DNA from 2 places in the Pseudarthrobacter sp. genome. Region 2 is predicted to be linked to the other one. Evidence: predicted binding sites of a transcription regulator. Region 2 holds the regulator's gene; the other holds the start of a gene.
The links. Region 2 encodes HrcA, which represses chaperone genes, less so after heat shock. Its sites were predicted from a motif close to TTNGCACTCGNNNNNNNCGAGTGCNAA; they were not measured.
Positions count from the first base shown of each region.

Region 1: a site for HrcA is predicted at 5,809-5,835, ahead of V6M49_RS05335 (FmdB family zinc ribbon protein). Genes of this name have one in related genera too.

Region 1 covers NZ_JAKFFD010000062.1:4,838-12,856, forward strand. Annotated here, with positions in the region: gene V6M49_RS05300 (wax ester/triacylglycerol synthase domain-containing protein) at 1-927, shown strand, start outside; gene V6M49_RS05305 (flavodoxin family protein) at 931-1,434, opposite strand; tRNA gene V6M49_RS05310 (tRNA-Ala) at 2,258-2,330, opposite strand; gene V6M49_RS05315 (hypothetical protein) at 2,469-3,374, opposite strand; gene V6M49_RS05320 (GNAT family N-acetyltransferase) at 3,523-4,140, opposite strand; gene galU (UTP--glucose-1-phosphate uridylyltransferase GalU) at 4,146-5,051, opposite strand; gene V6M49_RS05330 (5-formyltetrahydrofolate cyclo-ligase) at 5,159-5,779, shown strand; gene V6M49_RS05335 (FmdB family zinc ribbon protein) at 5,896-6,162, shown strand; gene cpaB (Flp pilus assembly protein CpaB) at 6,262-7,008, shown strand; gene V6M49_RS05345 (AAA family ATPase) at 7,028-8,019, opposite strand, start outside.
Region 2 covers NZ_JAKFFD010000149.1:3,787-11,805, forward strand. Annotated here, with positions in the region: gene lepA (translation elongation factor 4) at 1-505, shown strand, start outside; gene hemW (radical SAM family heme chaperone HemW) at 542-1,771, shown strand; gene V6M49_RS12060 (DUF4870 domain-containing protein) at 1,851-2,270, opposite strand; gene V6M49_RS12065 (DUF3097 domain-containing protein) at 2,398-3,246, opposite strand; gene hrcA (heat-inducible transcriptional repressor HrcA) at 3,394-4,407, shown strand; gene dnaJ (molecular chaperone DnaJ) at 4,485-5,612, shown strand; gene V6M49_RS12080 (16S rRNA (uracil(1498)-N(3))-methyltransferase) at 5,615-6,397, shown strand; gene V6M49_RS12085 (GerMN domain-containing protein) at 6,419-7,375, opposite strand; gene V6M49_RS12090 (PhoH family protein) at 7,747-8,019, shown strand, end outside.

The sequences.
Region 1 (8,019 bases), on a different contig from region 2:
GATCGTCCGCTGTGGGAGATCCTGGTGGTGCCGAGTGCGACGGCGGGAGAGCTCGGAGTCGTGCTGCGCATCCATCATGCGGTCGCCGACGGGATGGCGGCGGTGGCGATCGTGCAGCAGCTCTTCGATGCGGGGGAGCCGCGGGAGGCACCGGCGATGGCACGCCGTGTGCGGGTGCTGACGGAGGCGCCGAGTCGAACGCTGTGGCAGACCGTGCGTCGGTTGCGTGTCGGTCTGCACCGCATCCGCAAGACATTGCGGGGTCGTGACATCGGCGCCACGGTGCTGCTGGGTGAACGCAGCGCGCACCGCGGGGTCGTCTTTCTGCGTACCGACATCGAGGCGCTCGAGACAGCGGTGCGCACGCAGGGTGCCACGGTGAACGATGCCCTGCTCGCTGCTGCGGCGTCCGGCTTCCGAGCCGCCCTGACGGCAGCCGGTGAGCCGATTCCCGCCCGGCTGATGGTATCGGTGCCGGTGGCGCTGCGGCGACGCGGGACCGCGGGGAACCAAGTGGGGGTCATGCTCGTGGGGCTGCCGCTCCGCGAGCCCGACCCCGGTGAGCGCTTGCGGCTCATCGCCGCGCAGACCCGCGAGGAGAAGGCCCGGGCGAGGGACCAGGGCACGCTCGAGTTCATGCGCGGCCCGATCGGCGCGCGCATCCTGGACCGCGTTGCTCGGCGGCAGCATCTCGTCGCCGGGATCGTCACCAACGTGCCGGGCCCCGAAGGCGCTTTCCGCCTCGCGGGGGCTCCGGTCGTCTCGCTCTGGCCGGTTGGGGTGCTCGCCGGCAACGTACGGTTCGGTGTCGCGGCTGTCTCGTACACCGGCAACCTGTTCTGCGGCATCCACTTCGACGCGACGAATGTGCCGGGCGCCGCGTTCGCGCGCGCCATGGGCGAGGAGATGGCGCGCCTCGGCGCGTGAGCCTCAGTGGTGGGATAGGAGTCTCGCGAGCTCCGCTCCCCAGCGTCGCGCGCGTTCCAGTTCCCCGTCGGCGACCGGGCCTGCATAACCGTGCACGCCGAACGTCTCGGGCTTCGCGACCGGCCGGAATCCAAGCCCGACAAGCCGTTTCATGGCCTTCTTCGCCGCCGACCCCGGGAGCCGAGGACTGACGACCCGCGTATCGAACGTCGCCACGGGAACTGCGCGACCCGGCGAGGTGTGCGCTTCGATCCACTCGCGGATGCCTCGTGCCGGGACGTGCTCGGCACCCTGTTGCTTCGCCGACTCGCGTGTCGACCCGGTCGACATGGAGAACGCGTGGGTCGGTCCGCCGACCACGAGAAGATCAACGTCGGAGTCCAGCGCGCTCGGCGCCGACGCCGCGTCCACTACGTCAGTGCGTTCGCCACCGATTCCGGCGGCGATCTCACGCGCGAGCTGCTCCGTGTTTCCCCAGAGCGATTCGAAGACTACTACTGCACGCATGATGCTCCTCCCTCTCCTTTGCCGACAGTGTAGTGCCGCCCACGCCACGGCGCACCCCGAAAGGCGATCCACAGAGTCCGGTATGGTCACGACCAGACAATGCCACATCGCGAAACGGAGAGATCGGAAGAGATGCCAGCCCGTCGTCGCCGGTCTGGAAAACGACATCGACGAGATCGAGGACGAGCTGTTCGGCGCCGGCCCGGACGTGGCCCGCGCTTCAGGACATCGATCTTCGAGCAGAACCGGCAACTATCACCATTTTCGGAAGTGTAGTCATGGAAAAGGGCCGCGGCGCCTACCGGCAAGACCGTCCGAAGACCAGAGCCGGCTTCTCCACCATGAAGGTGCCTCCATTTGCCGCGCAAACCCTCCGACGCAGGCATGCAGCCGAACAGCCCATGCCCGAAGACATGTTGTTCCCGTCCTCCGCAGGAACCGTTCGCAGCCCACATAACTTCCGCAGCCAATGGCGGGACTCCCACGCTGGATCCCCTATGAATGGGTAACCCCGCATGTCTTCCGTAAATCCGTTGCCACTCTCATCGACTAGGAATACAGTTCCACACAAGCTGCCGCCCAGTTGAGTCATTCCGGAACCGCAGTCACGGAGAAGCATTAGATCGCAACGGCAACCGAATCGCCGGATCTCACTAAGGCACTCCAAGAGTCTGGCAAAGAGCCACCGCCTCATCCGGAACGAAAGTCCGTGTGAACGCTGGAACTCTTCCCAAAGCGTGTGGTTTCCGTGTGGTTGGCCCGAAAACTGGCAAGAGAAAAGCCCTCCAACCCAACGTTTCCGCAGGTCAGAAGGCTTTTGCAGTGGAGCTAAGGAGATTCGAACTCCTGACCTCTTCGATGCGAACGAAGCGCTCTACCAACTGAGCTATAGCCCCGGAACAGTCCGTGTCCCCGGGAAGGAACGGCGGTACCGGTGACCTTAGGCTACAAATTTTCGTCCCGCATTGCGAATTGACACTCCGCGCCCGGACTAATGGGCGGTTGGGTCTGCTCCGGGCGAACCCGGTCGGGTATCAGGCGCGGCGGCGCTGCAGGACGTCGTCGAGGTTGCTTAGGGCGCTCTGCGCCTTGGTGAGGGGCTTGGCGGCGGGCGCGCCGGGCGTGGTTGCGGGAGCGCCCTGCTTCAGGGACGGTTTACCGACGGCTTTGGGTGCCTCGGGAAGGTCAAGCGGCTGGGGCGCCGGACGCTCGGCCTTGGCGGCCTCAACGTACACCGGCTTTGGCACGTCCACCGGTTCCCAGGTTGTGACGGCCGGCGCCAGCGAAGCGGCGGCGGCGCTGGCATCTCCGGCGGCTACCGCAACAGCCAGTGCGGCTTCCCGGAGCTCCATCGCGGTAAGGGGCTTTGGCTTCGGCTTGGCCTGGTGGGCCTCTGCATCAAAGAGACGGCTTTCCGGCCGGGCGGCGGGACGCACTGCGGTGTCTGCGGCCGCCGCTCCCTGACGCCGGGCGGGGGCGCTCATCGCTGAGCGGAAAGCTGCGTTCACTTTGGCTTTGCGGTCACGCACAGCCAGGAAACGCAGCAGGAAAACGGCTGCAATGGTGGTGGCAAGGCCCGTGACCGGCAGCAGCGCGCTGCCGATTCCGAACGGCAGGAGAACACCCGAAACAAACGCGGTCAAGAACGCCAGGACACCAACGAGGGCGATCCCTGTCCTGCCATAGCGGATCCGGAACGCGCCGCGCGTCGTCGCGTTGCCGGACGTTTCCGTGGCGGTTTCGGGGCTCTTCCTGATCTCCATGGCTTTCTCCTGCTGGGCGGCGATGTTCAATACCGTCCCGGCTCTCGGGTCCGATGATTCAATGGCTGGTACTTCCGCCAGGAAGTCACCAGCGGCCTGGGCCTGGTGCCGGCGGTTCCGCAGAACGTAGGGCGCAACCCATACGATCCAGAGCACAACGGCAACCACAAGGATCACTGAGCTGCTTAGGGGGAAGTCCACAATCAAAACCGTATGAGCATTAGGGCAGCCGCCCCCGCATTAGCAACGGTGTGTCGCCGGCAACGTGGCAATTCACTGGATTTATGACCGTGGAAGTGCCCATGCAGGGTTCAGGTCCGGCGGGTCAGGACCGGGACGCGAGCCACGGGGCGAGCAGTCCCTCCGGGACCTCGTCAGCGGTCAGCGCGAAGGACCTGTGGTCCGCCCACTCCCCGTTGATGTGAAGGAAGCGCGGACGGTAGCCTTCGTCACGGAATCCCAGCTTCTCAACCACGCGCAGGCTGGGGCCATTCTCGGGCCGGATGTTGATCTCCATACGGTGCAGGCCGAGGGCCTGGAAGCAATGGTCTGTAGCCATGGCCACCGCCGTGGGTGCGATGCCGTGACCCGCGCGCGCCTGGTCAACCCAGTACCCCAGCGTGGCCATCATGGCCGAACCCCACACAATCGAGGACACGGTCAGCTGGCCAACAATGACCGGGGCAGCCAACCTGGGTGTGCGCTCAGTGATGAGGAACGGCAGGGCCGTCCCCTGGGCGGCCTGGATTTTCAAGGACCGCACCATCTGCCGGTAGTCAGGCAGCGCACCGCCTGGTGCCGGGTTGGATGCTTCCCAGGGCGCCAGCCACTCGCTGTTGCGCCCACGGACCTCGGTCCATTCCTTCTTGTCCCGGTACCGGATGGGGCGCAGGATCAGGTCGCCGCATTCGAGTGTCACGGGCCAGATGGATCCGGGGCGCACGGCAGTTATTTAGCGAGGCCGGCCGCGAAGCCCGGCAGCCACTCCCGCAGCCCGGGGCCAAGGTCGTCGCTGTCGATGGCGAGCTGGACGCAGGCCTTGAGGTAGCTGAGCTTGTCACCGGTGTCGTAGCGGCGGCCGCGGAAGACCACGCCGTAAACCCCGTAGCCATCACCATCGCCGGCTGCCAGCTCCTGCAGGGCATCGGTCAGCTGGATTTCCCCGCCCCGGCCCGGGCCGGTGTGCTCGAGCACGTCAAAAACTGCCGGGTGGAGCACGTAGCGGCCAATGACTGCCAGGTTTGAGGGCGCCTCATCCACGCTGGGCTTTTCGACGAGCTTGTTGATCCTGACGTAGCCTTCACCGTCGATCTCCTGCACATCGGCGCAACCATAGGCACTGATCTGGGAGGGTTCCACCTCGATGAGGGCCACCACGGATCCGCCGGTCTTGGACTGGACTTCGATCATGGTGCTGAGGAGTTCGTCCCGGGCATCGATCAGGTCATCGCCGAGGAGGACGGCAAACGGTTCGTTGCCGACGTGCTGCTTTGCACGCAGTACCGCGTGGCCCAGGCCGTTGGGGTCACCCTGGCGGACGTAGTGGATGTCACCGAGGTTGCTGGCTGCCTGGATGGACTCAAGTTTGGCCAGGTCGCCCTTGGCTTCCAGCGTGTCCTCCAACGAAGGAACCCTGTCGAAGTGGTCCTCCAGGGCACGCTTATTGCGTCCCGTGATCATCAGGATGTCGTTAAGGCCAACGTTGACAGCCTCTTCAACCACGTACTGGATGGCAGGCTTGTCCACCACCGGGAGCATTTCCTTGGGCATGGCTTTTGTGGCCGGCAGGAACCTGGTGCCGAGGCCGGCAGCTGGAATAACGGCCTTGCGTACTGTCTGCTGAGTGGTAGTCACTGGACTAATCTAACGGAGGGGCTGACCATTCAGTAATTGGTGGTGGCTCCTGAGCCAGCGCGGCGCAGACGCTGCAACGGCCACCCGAACGGCAACGAAGGAGCGGCATGCCCCAAGGCAGCAGTGAAGCCAAGGCGGACATCCGCGCACAGCATCGTGCGCGCCGCGCCGCGACGGACCCCACGCAACGCGACGCGGCAGGCGCCGCCCTGGCGGTCCACGGCACTGCTTGGGCTGAACAGCTCACCGGTGGGACGCCGTCGACCTTTTGCGCCTATCTGGGCGTGGCCCCGGAGCCGCCCACGCTGCCCCTGATCATCGAACTCCACCGGCATGGCCACAGGGTCCTGCTCCCTGTCTGCGAGCCCGGCCGCCGGCTGAGCTGGACCTACTGGACTCCCGGCGTCGAGTTTGTCCGCAGCCGCTACGCCCCCGTGCTGGAACCGGCCGGACCGCGTCATGGCCTCGGCATCATGGCCTCCGTTGCTGCACTCTTCGTCCCCGCTACGGCCGTGGACAAGGACGGCAACCGCATAGGCCAGGGCGGCGGCTACTACGACGTCCTGTTGGGCTCCCTCGCCGGGAACGGCCTTGAGATCCCGTTTGCGGCCATCGTCTTCGATTCCGAACTGCTCCCGGCCGGAAGCATTCCCGCCGAAGACTTTGACCGGAGGGTTCCGGCCGCGCTCACGCCCTCAGGTTTGATCCGGCTGCCGGACCCGGCCTGACGGAAGGCTGCTTTCCGGGGGTGATAGAATTGGCACTCAGGCCCTACGACTGCTAATGGACGGTTTCCGCTCAGCGCAGCACAGGACCTCTCGTTTGCCCCCGAGGAGGATCACCAGTGCCCACTTATGCTTACGCCTGCAAGGATTGCGGCCACGCCTTCGACGTTTTCCAGTCGTTTACCGACAGCACCCTGACTTCATGCCCGGAGTGCCAGGGCGCCTTGCGCAAGAAGTTCAACAGCGTGGGCGTGGTCTTCAAGGGCTCCGGTTTCTACCGGACCGACTCCCGGGATGCCAAGGGAAGCACCGTTTCGGCTGCCCCCTCCGCCCCCGCGGCCGCACCGGCGCCGGCACCTGCCACGGTTGCCGCTGCCGCCAGCTGACCTCCCGCCAAAAAAGACGTACGACGTCGGCAGCACGGTTTTCCACATAGCCACCTTTGCTTCTGTCGGGCTCGGTTGCCGGAACGTAGCGTGGTTCCCATGCCCGCTACCCTCTTTCGTTCCAGCCGTGGATCCGCCCCGCCGGGACGCCCTGCCCGCCGTCCGCTCCCGTCAGCACGACCCCGGGGAGCGGGTGGCCACAGGCTGTTGTCCTGGCTGGGCCGGAACCGGCGCCTCGCAATAGCGCTCCTGCTCTGCCTTGCTGCCGGGATCACGGTCCATCAGCTCACTCCCCCGCCCGCCGATACGGTCTCGGTGTTGGCGGCGGCGCGGGATCTCCCCGCAGGCACGGCCTTGACAGCCACGGACCTGACGGCCACGAAAATCCCGCCGGGGATGCTCACTGCCGGGTCCATGTCCGACACCGGTGACGCCGCGGGAAAGCAACTGGCAGCCCCATTGCGGAAGGGCCAACTGGTGACAGACTCCCTGCTGCTGGGTCCCGGCCTCCTGACCGGAACGCCACCGGGCTCCGCAGCCGTGCCCTTGAGGATGGCCGATCCCTCCTCCATCCAGCTCGTATCGCCCGGGCAACTGGTCAACGTGGTGCTGACCGGGGCGAACGGCTACGACCAGCATTCCCCCTCGGAGGTGCTGGCTTCATCCGTTCCCGTCCTGTGGACGTCAGGGCAAGGCGGCAAGACGGGTCAGTGGTTGGGCACCGGCGAGACCGACGGGCTGATCGTCGTGGCAGCAGCCCCGGAGCAGGCTGCCCGGCTGGCGGGAGCCTCCACTCAGGGCAAGCTGTTTTTCGTCCTGGTGGGACCCGAGGGCGGGGCCGGGTGACGCCGCTGCAGCCTGGAGGTCAGCCCCAGTGCGGCGGCTTGTTTTCCTTCAGCCATGCGTCGTGATCGTTGTCGGGGCCATCGCCCCAGCGCTTCGGGTCATCCTCCGCAGCCTTGTTGGGCAGGATGCCAGCTGTCCCAGGCAGCTGGCGCTCCGGCACAGCCGCGTTCCCGTTTCGTGCGTCGTCCGCCTGGTCGTTACCGTGTGTATCTGCCTGGTCGGCGTTCCGTGGGGTCACAACAACCGCCTCCTCACTGGCCAGGCGTCCGGCCTGGTCGTCGTTCCTGTCGTTTCCTTCGCTCGCAAGCGCGAGCGGGTCCATGTCCTCGTCAAAGAATCCGCCCGAAGCCGCGCCCCGTCCGGGCGGCAGAATATTCTCAAGGCCCAGGTAACCCGCGATCCGGTCCGCGCAGGCGGACGGGTCCGTGAAGACTTCGATGGTCCACAGCGGCATGTACCGCCAGCCCATCCGTTCCAGCAGCTGCGGACGGAGCCGGCTCCGCTCACGGACACTCATGATGCGGTATTGCTCCGTGCCATCCGATTCGATGGCCACCGGCCGCGGAATCTCGGCGTCGTCCTGCCCCATGGTGCTGAGCGGGTCTGCTGCGGCCACCACGTCAATCACGCCGTCGTACTGGTGCCAGACGCGGGCACCGCGGGCACGCAGCCGGTCACCAAGATCGGCGACGAGGGGATCGGCCCCAAGCGCCTGCTCACTGGCGGCGGCACGCGAGGCCGGAGTTCCGAGATCGGTCTTTCCCGCAATCTCACGGTTCAGGAGCTCGTAGAAGTCCACCGCGCCGTAGGACAGCCGCGTGTGATCGAGGTCTTCGGGCTGGAAACACGTCAGGACGTGGAGTGAACGCCGTGCACGTGTCATCGCCAAAGCGAATTTTTCCCGCCCGCCCTCAGCGGACAGGGGTCCGAAATTGTGCAGCGCCCGGCCGTGCGGAGTGCGGCCGAAACCGGGTGAGAAGATCACGTGGTCACGGACCAGGCCCTGCGCCC
Region 2 (8,019 bases):
GGACAGGGTCGAAATCCGCTACCGGCTGCCGCTCGCTGAGATCGTGTTCGATTTCTTTGACATCCTCAAATCCAAGACCCGGGGCTACGGTTCGCTGGACTGGAAAGCCGACGGCGAGCAGGTGGCCGACCTGGTCAAGGTGGACATCATGCTCCAGGGCGAACAGGTGGATGCCTTCTCCGCCATCACGCACCGCGAGAAGGCCTATGCCTACGGTGTGATGATGACCGGCAAACTGCGCGAGCTCATTCCCCGCCAGCAGTTCGAAGTGCCCATCCAGGCTGCCATCGGCTCCAGGATCATCGCCAGGGAAAGCATCCGCGCCATCCGCAAGGACGTTCTGGCCAAGTGCTACGGCGGCGACATTTCCCGGAAGCGCAAGCTGCTGGAGAAGCAGAAGGAAGGCAAAAAGCGCATGAAGATGGTGGGCCGCGTTGAGGTCCCCCAGGAAGCCTTCATCGCTGCGCTGACCACCGACGAGTCCAAGGACAAGGCCAAGAAGTAGTGATGACAGTGGCCGGCAACACCGGAGGCCCCTGCAATGCCTAGCATTCTTCCGCTCGGCGACCCCGCGCCGTCGGACGGTCTGCTGCCCGCCCAGGCAGTGGCCGGTTCCGCGGACCGGGCTTTCGGGCTGTACGTGCACATCCCGTTCTGCGCTGTTCGTTGCGGATACTGCGACTTCAACACCTACACGGCCACCGAACTGGGCGGCGGAGCGTCACAGGACGCGTACGCCACCACGGCCGTGTCCGAAGTCGACTTTGCCGCCACAGTCCTGCGGCACTCGGGTCTCCCGGACCGTCCGCTGAGCACAGTCTTCTTCGGCGGCGGCACTCCCACGCTGCTCCCGGCGGAAGACCTCGCACGGATCCTGACGGCCGCCGTCGGGCACTGGGGCCTGGAACCCGGCGCCGAAGTGACCACCGAAGCAAACCCGGACTCGGTCACCCCGGCATCCCTTCAGGTTCTGGCCGATGCCGGCTTCACCCGGGTTTCCTTCGGCATGCAGTCTGCCGTTCCCCATGTCCTGAAGGTCCTGGACCGCACGCACACGCCCAGCCGCGTGCCGCAGGTGGTGCAGTGGGCGCGCGATGCCGGACTGGCCGTGAGCCTGGACCTGATCTACGGGACACCGGGGGAGTCCCTGGAGGACTGGCGGTTCTCCCTGGAGACGGCCCTCTCCTACCAGCCTGACCACATCAGTGCCTACGCGCTGATCGTGGAAGACGGCACCAAGCTGGCAGCCCAGATCCGCCGTGGTGACGTCCCGGGAATCGACGACGACGACCACGCCGACAAATACGAACTCGCCGACCAGCTGATCGGCGCTGCAGGCCTCAGCTGGTACGAGGTCAGCAACTGGTCCCGGACGCCGGAGCAGGCATGCCGGCACAACCTCGCGTACTGGCGCGGGGACGACTGGTGGGGCATCGGGCCTGGTGCACATTCACACGTGGGCGGGGTGCGGTGGTGGAACGTCAAGCACCCCACGGCCTACGCCGGACGGCTCGCTCAGGGCCTGTCACCGGCGGCCGGGCGGGAAACGCTCGACGCCGAAACCCGCGACGTGGAGCGCGTGATGCTTGAGGCCCGGCTCGTGTCGGGACTGGCCACGTCAACGCTGGGCGAGCACGGCCGTCACGCCATGGCCGGGCTCATTGCCGACGGCCTGGTGGAGCCGCCGGCTGCCTTCCACGGCACGCTGGTATTAACCCTGAAGGGCCGCCTGCTGGCCGACGCCGTGGTCCGCAGGATCCTGCCGGACTGACGAATTAAAGCAACGCGGGGTCACTTCCTGCCCAATACAATGCGATTATCGGGCGTGTAGTGACCCCGCGTTGTGGCCGTTACTTGATCCAGCGCAGGTTGTACTGGTAACGGTGGGGCTGGCCCTTGTTGACATGGATACCTGCGGCCACGGAGAAGCAGGTCAGGGCAATCCAGATCAGGGTGGCGATGACGGCGAAGATGTTTCCGATCACCGGAATGAACACCAGGAGATTGGCCACCAGCGCCGCGATGGTGGGCGGCAGGCTGAAGTTCAGCGCTTCCTTGGATTCCTGGGCGGTGAACGGCCCGCGCTCACGGAAAATCAGGTATATCAACAGCGACGGAACGCAGCCGAGGATCCCGCCGAAGTGTGCCAGCGTGGCCCACTGGCGGTCTTCGCTGGCCGTCAGGGGCAGCGCATTAGCCGGAACGCCCTGGTACTCGGAACGGCCCTGGCCGCCGTGGTCGTCCCGGTGCTCGCGTGCGTTTTGTGCCACGGTTTTCTTCCTTCGAAAGTGCAATGGTGCTGGGTTGGAGAATGCCGGACTGAAGCAACTGCAGCCTCCGCAGTACCAAGAATACTGGTTCAGCCACCAAATGCTGCCGCCAGGAGCGGATCCGGTGTCAGGGCACCGTCAGGAAGTCGATGACTTCCTCCACCCTCCCGAGCAGTGACGCTTCCAGGTCCGCGTAACTGCGGACAGCGCCCAGCAGCTTTTGCCAGCCAAGCCCGATGTCTTCCTTGGTGGAGTGCGGCCAGCCGAACGCTGCCAGGATGCCGGTCTTCCAGTCCTGCCCGCGGGGCACCACCGGCCACTGTTCGATGCCCAGGACAGCAGGCCGGATGGCCTGCCACACGTCAACGTAAGGGTGCCCGACGATCAGGACGTTCCCGGCCGCACCGGGGGAGGCCATCACGGCAGCCGCGATGCGCCACTCCTTCGAGTCGGGCACCAGGTGGTCCACCAGGACCCCCAGCCGCCGTCCCGGACCGGGACCGAATGCGGCCACCGCCCCCGCCAGGTCATCAATGCCATGCAAAGGCTCGACGACGATGCCCTCTACGCGGAGATCGTCACCCCAGACTTTTTCCACGAGTTCGGCGTCGTGTTTTCCCTCCACCCAGATTCTGCTGGCTTTGGCCACCTGGGCACGCTGGCCGGCAACGCGGACCGAGCCGGACGCCGTCCGGCCGGCGGCCACGGGGGCGGCCTGCCGGGGCGCCGGGGGAACGAGCCGGATGGGCTGACCCTCCAGGAGGAACCCGAAGCCCAGCCGGAAGGACCGGGACTTGCCGCGCCGGTCTTCGAGGGCCACTACATGCATGCCGCCGGACTTCTCCACCCGGGTCACCGCTCCCACCCAGCCGGACTGGGCGTCTTCAAGAACCATGCCGCGTTCCACGGGAACCTCAGGCAGTTCGCTCTTGACGGGCGCGGTGATCTCCTGCGGACCCCAGTTCTGGTACTGCATGGATTGATTCCGCCTTGCCGCTAGATCCTGGCCCGGAATTTCGCCCGGAGCGGTACCAATGCTAACAACGGGGTGACTCATATTAGACTGTTAGCACTTGGGCATGTCGAGTGCTAACCCTGCAGTGACCACGGATGGAGGTGGAGTATGAGCGAGCCGCGCAAACTCGAAGTACTGCGCGCCATCGTGGAGGACTATGTGCACTCCCGCGAGCCAGTAGGTTCAAAAGCGCTCGTGGAACGCCACCACCTCGGCGTGTCCAGTGCCACCATCCGCAACGACATGGCGGCCTTGGAAGACGACGGCCTGATCACGGCCCCGCACACCAGCGCCGGACGGATCCCCACAGACAAAGGCTATCGGCTGTTTGTGGACCAGATTTCAGCGGTAAAGCCGCTTTCCCACGCGGAACGGCGTGCCATCCAGTCGCTGCTGGAGGGCGCCGACGATCTGGACGACGTCCTGGACAGGACCGTCAGGATGCTGTCGCAGCTGACCAACCAGGTCGCCGTAGTGCAGTATCCGCATCTGAGCCGCGCCACCATCCGCCACATCGAATTCGTCCTGCTCGCGCCCCGGCAGGTCCTGGTGGTCCTCATCGCCACCACCGGCAAGGTCGAACAGCGCGTGATCGACATCGGCCAGGACCTCGGCGACGACGCCATCGCCGCGCTGCGGACACACTTCCTCGGATCACTCGCGGGCATCTCGCTGAGCCGGCTGACCCCCTCGCTGCCCGGAGTCGTTTCGTCCGTCAGCCCGGGCCAGCGCGCGGCGGCCCAGGCCCTGGCCCACGGGCTGGAAACGCTCGCCCACAGCAGTCGCGAGGAACGCATGGTCATGGCCGGAACGGCGAACCTCGCCCGCTCCAATGTGGATTTTCCGCTCAGTATCGGACCGGTCCTGGAAGCGCTCGAGGAGCAGGTTGTCCTGCTGCGCCTCCTGAGCGACATGGCGCAGGATCCGAGGGGCGTGGCAGTCAGCATCGGGCGTGAAAACCCGTACGACGGACTAGCGGAAGCCTCCGTGGTGGCCACGGGCTACGGACCAGACAGCACTGCCAAGATCGGTGTGCTCGGCCCTACCCGGATGGACTACCCCACCACCATGGCCGCCGTCAGGGCAGTAGCCCGTTACCTTTCAAGAATTCTGGGTCCGTAACAGCATCACGGTCCAGGCACGAAGAGCAGTGCCGGCAGCACGCCTGCCGTCAGTACAACAAGGAAGAGATACGAACTTTGAGCAGCCACTACGACGTCCTCGGAGTCTCGCCGGAAGCCACCGGGGAAGAGATCAAGAAGGCCTACCGCAAGCTGGCCCGCACTCTCCACCCGGACGTAAACCCCGGGGACGATGCATCGGACCGCTTCAAGGCCGTGACCCATGCCTACGAGGTACTTTCGGACCCGCAAAAGCGCCGGATCTATGACACCACCGGCAATGAGAACGGCACCGACAACGGGTTCGGCGGCGGTGGATACTCCGGCCAGGGCTTCGCGTTCCAGGACATCTTCGACACGTTCTTCGGGGCCGGCGGCACCTCCGGCCCCGCTTCCCGGGTCCGCCGCGGCCAGGACGCGCTGATCAGTGTACGGATCGAACTCCGCGATGCCGTGTTCGGCGTCAACCGGAAACTCGAAGTGGACACAGCCGTCACCTGCCCCACCTGCAACGGGTCATGCTGCCGCGACGGCAGCCACCCTGTGCGCTGTGATATCTGCGGCGGCAGCGGCCAGGTCCAGCGCGCGGTGCGCTCCATCCTGGGCCAGGTCATGACGGCGGCCCCATGTGGCAGTTGCGAAGGCTTCGGGACGGTCATCAAGGACCCCTGCAACGAATGCAGCGGCCAGGGCCGCATCCGCAGCCGGCGGTCGCTCACCATCAAGGTGCCGGCCGGTGTTGCCACGGGCACCCGGATCCAGCTCTCCGGGCAGGGCGAAGCAGGCCCGGCCGGCGGACCGTCCGGGGACCTGTACGTGGAACTCCGGGTCAACAACGACGCCACGTACGCACGCGACGGTGACGACCTGCACGCAACGCTGCACATCCCGATGACTGCCGCCGCCCTAGGCACCGAGCTGTCACTGGAAACCTTTGACGGGCTGCAGGAAATCGACGTCAAGGCAGGGACGCAGTCAGGGGAGATCATCACGCTCCGTGGACTCGGCGTGACGCACCTGCGCGGTTACGGCCGCGGGGACCTGATGGTCCATCTGCAGGTGGAGACGCCGGCCAAGCTGGATGCCGCGCAGGAGGATCTCCTGCGGCAGCTGGCGAAGCTCCGGGGCGAGCAGTTCACGGAAGGCAAACTGGCTGCCAGCGGCGGCGTCTTTGCCAAGCTGCGGGACCGGTTCGGTAACCTGTAGCGGTGAGCAATCCCGTTTTCTTCAGCGGTGCCGGGTCGCTGGACGGTCTGGTGCCCGGTGCCCGTTTTGTCCTTCAAGGGCCGGAGGCACGCCACGCCGTGACCGTAAAACGGCTATCTCCCGGAGAGGCGGTGGACATTGCCGATGGCGCCGGAAGGCGGCTGACGGGAACTGTTGTGTCGGCGTCGCCCGCGGAGCTCACCGTGGAATGCTCCGCCCTCGTTGTGGAGGACCGGCCCGACATCCGGCTTGTGCTGGTGCAGGCCCTGGCCAAGGGGGACCGCGATGAACTGGCCGTGGAAACGGCAACCGAACTCGGGATTGATGCCGTAGTTCCCTGGCAGTCCGAGCGATCAATTGTCCGCTGGAAGGGTGAGCGCGCGGCCAAGGCCCACGCAAAATGGCAGTCCGTGGTCACTGCCGCCGCCAAGCAGGCACGCCGCGCCTGGATCCCCGAGGTGCGCGCCGCCGTCGAAACGCCAGGCCTTGCGGCGGCCGTGGCGGCAGCGGATCTGGCCGTAATCCTGCACGAAGACGCGGTCCGGCCGCTCCGGTCTGTCCTGGAATCATGGCAGGGCACCCAGGCTGACGGCGGACCCCGGGAAATTCTGCTCATCGTTGGTCCGGAGGGCGGAATCAGTCCCCGCGAAGTCACCCGGCTTTGCGACGCCGGCGCCGTGACGGCGCTCTTGGGACACCACGTCCTGAGGTCATCCACGGCCGGACCGGCAGCGGTTGTTCTGGCGAGTGATGTACTGGGACGCTGGACAGCACCGGTATCCTGAGGCCGACTGCTGCGCGGGCTGTTACCGGACGTTGAAGTTCCGCGTATCCACATTCAGCTCCTGGCTGGTGCCGGCCGCATCCACCTGCGAAACGCGGAGCTCGTAACTCCCCGAGGACAGGCTAAGGGCAAGCGTAAAGACTCCGGACTGGGCGGCTTCGGCAGCTGCAGTGGTCTCCCCGGTCAGGTAGGGCGCCTTGTTCCCGTTCGCTTCGGCCCGCAGGATCTGCCAGCGGAGTTTACCGCCCGGAACCGTGCTGCGGCCGGTGATCTTGACGCTTCCGCCGGCCAAATCAGTCCCTTCCTGCGGATCGATGATCCACACGGGCGCCACCATTCCGGCAGCTCGGGACATGGGGTCGCCAAGCTGGACGTGGTCGAAGGCAACGTAATCGGTGTGGCTATCCACCAGGATCCTGACCTGGATCTGCTGGCCGGAATCGATCAGGCCGGAACTCGCGGCCGCTGCCGTAGCGGTAAAGACCAGTTGCTGAATGGCGCGGCCGGCCATGTCGGCGTCGAGATTGCTGTTAAAGGCATCCTCCGAGACGTCGACGGTAATGACGTTCTTGCCGGAGATGGACGAGGCGAGTTTTTCGGGATCCTGCCAGGGCGTGAAGAAATCCGGGTCCAGCGGCTTCTCGGACATCATGGCCCGCAGGGCGCGGGTCACTGGATTCTCCTGCTCCGGCACGTCCCGGAACTCCCGGTATAGGAACACGTTGCTGTTGCTTCGGCCAATCCAGTAGACCGGGGCCTTATTCGAGGACTGTGTGGTTTCCAGGGGCGCGCTGGTGGAAGGTGCCCCCGGGGAGCCGGTGGCGGCAGCACTGGAGTTTGCCGTCAGGTTGGGCTCAGGGCTGGGGTCCGCGATACAACCGGTGAGAAGGAGGAATGCTGGCAGCAGGCCCAGGAAACGTTGCGGACGAAAACGCGGCGCGACGCGCCTGGCACTGAGGGGGGTCGCTGTTTCCGGCACTCTCGTGGCCTGTCCTTTCCGGCTGTGAAATGGCGAGGCCTGGGCCCCGTGAGCCGGTCCCCGGACGGCTATGATTTCCAGCATCGCATAGCCAGCTCCGCCAGAAAGACCGAATCCGGGCTGCCGGCCCAACTGCAACGGGAACGATATGAGCCCGATATGAAGTTGATACCTAATGACGCCAACCGTCCCGCAGTATGCCGGTGACGGGCACCCTCGCCGGGGACCGCCTGACGCTGCCGGGAGGTGCCTCCTGGCGTAAGATGGAAGGACTCCGCTGGCTCCTGCATGCTCGGCAACAGCCCCCACGCAGCAGCCGGCGCACTTAATTTTTCGAACTGGAGGGGACCACGGGCCTGCGGGCCAGCACCATGACTGAATCAGCGAACGGAAAGCGCCGGCTCAATACTGACCGCGCCGCCGGAGAATTCCCCCATTCACTTCCCGGTGTCCGGACGGAGGTGGTTCTCTTTGACAACTCCGATCAGATGGTCCAATCGCTCGGCAGCCATGACGAGGCCCTGCGTTACATCGAAGAGCAGTTCCCGTCCGTTAACTTCCACGTCCGCGGAAACGAACTGTCCCTCAGCGGCCCTGCCAACGAAGTTCCCCGCATCATGCGGCTGCTGCATGAAGTGCGCGGC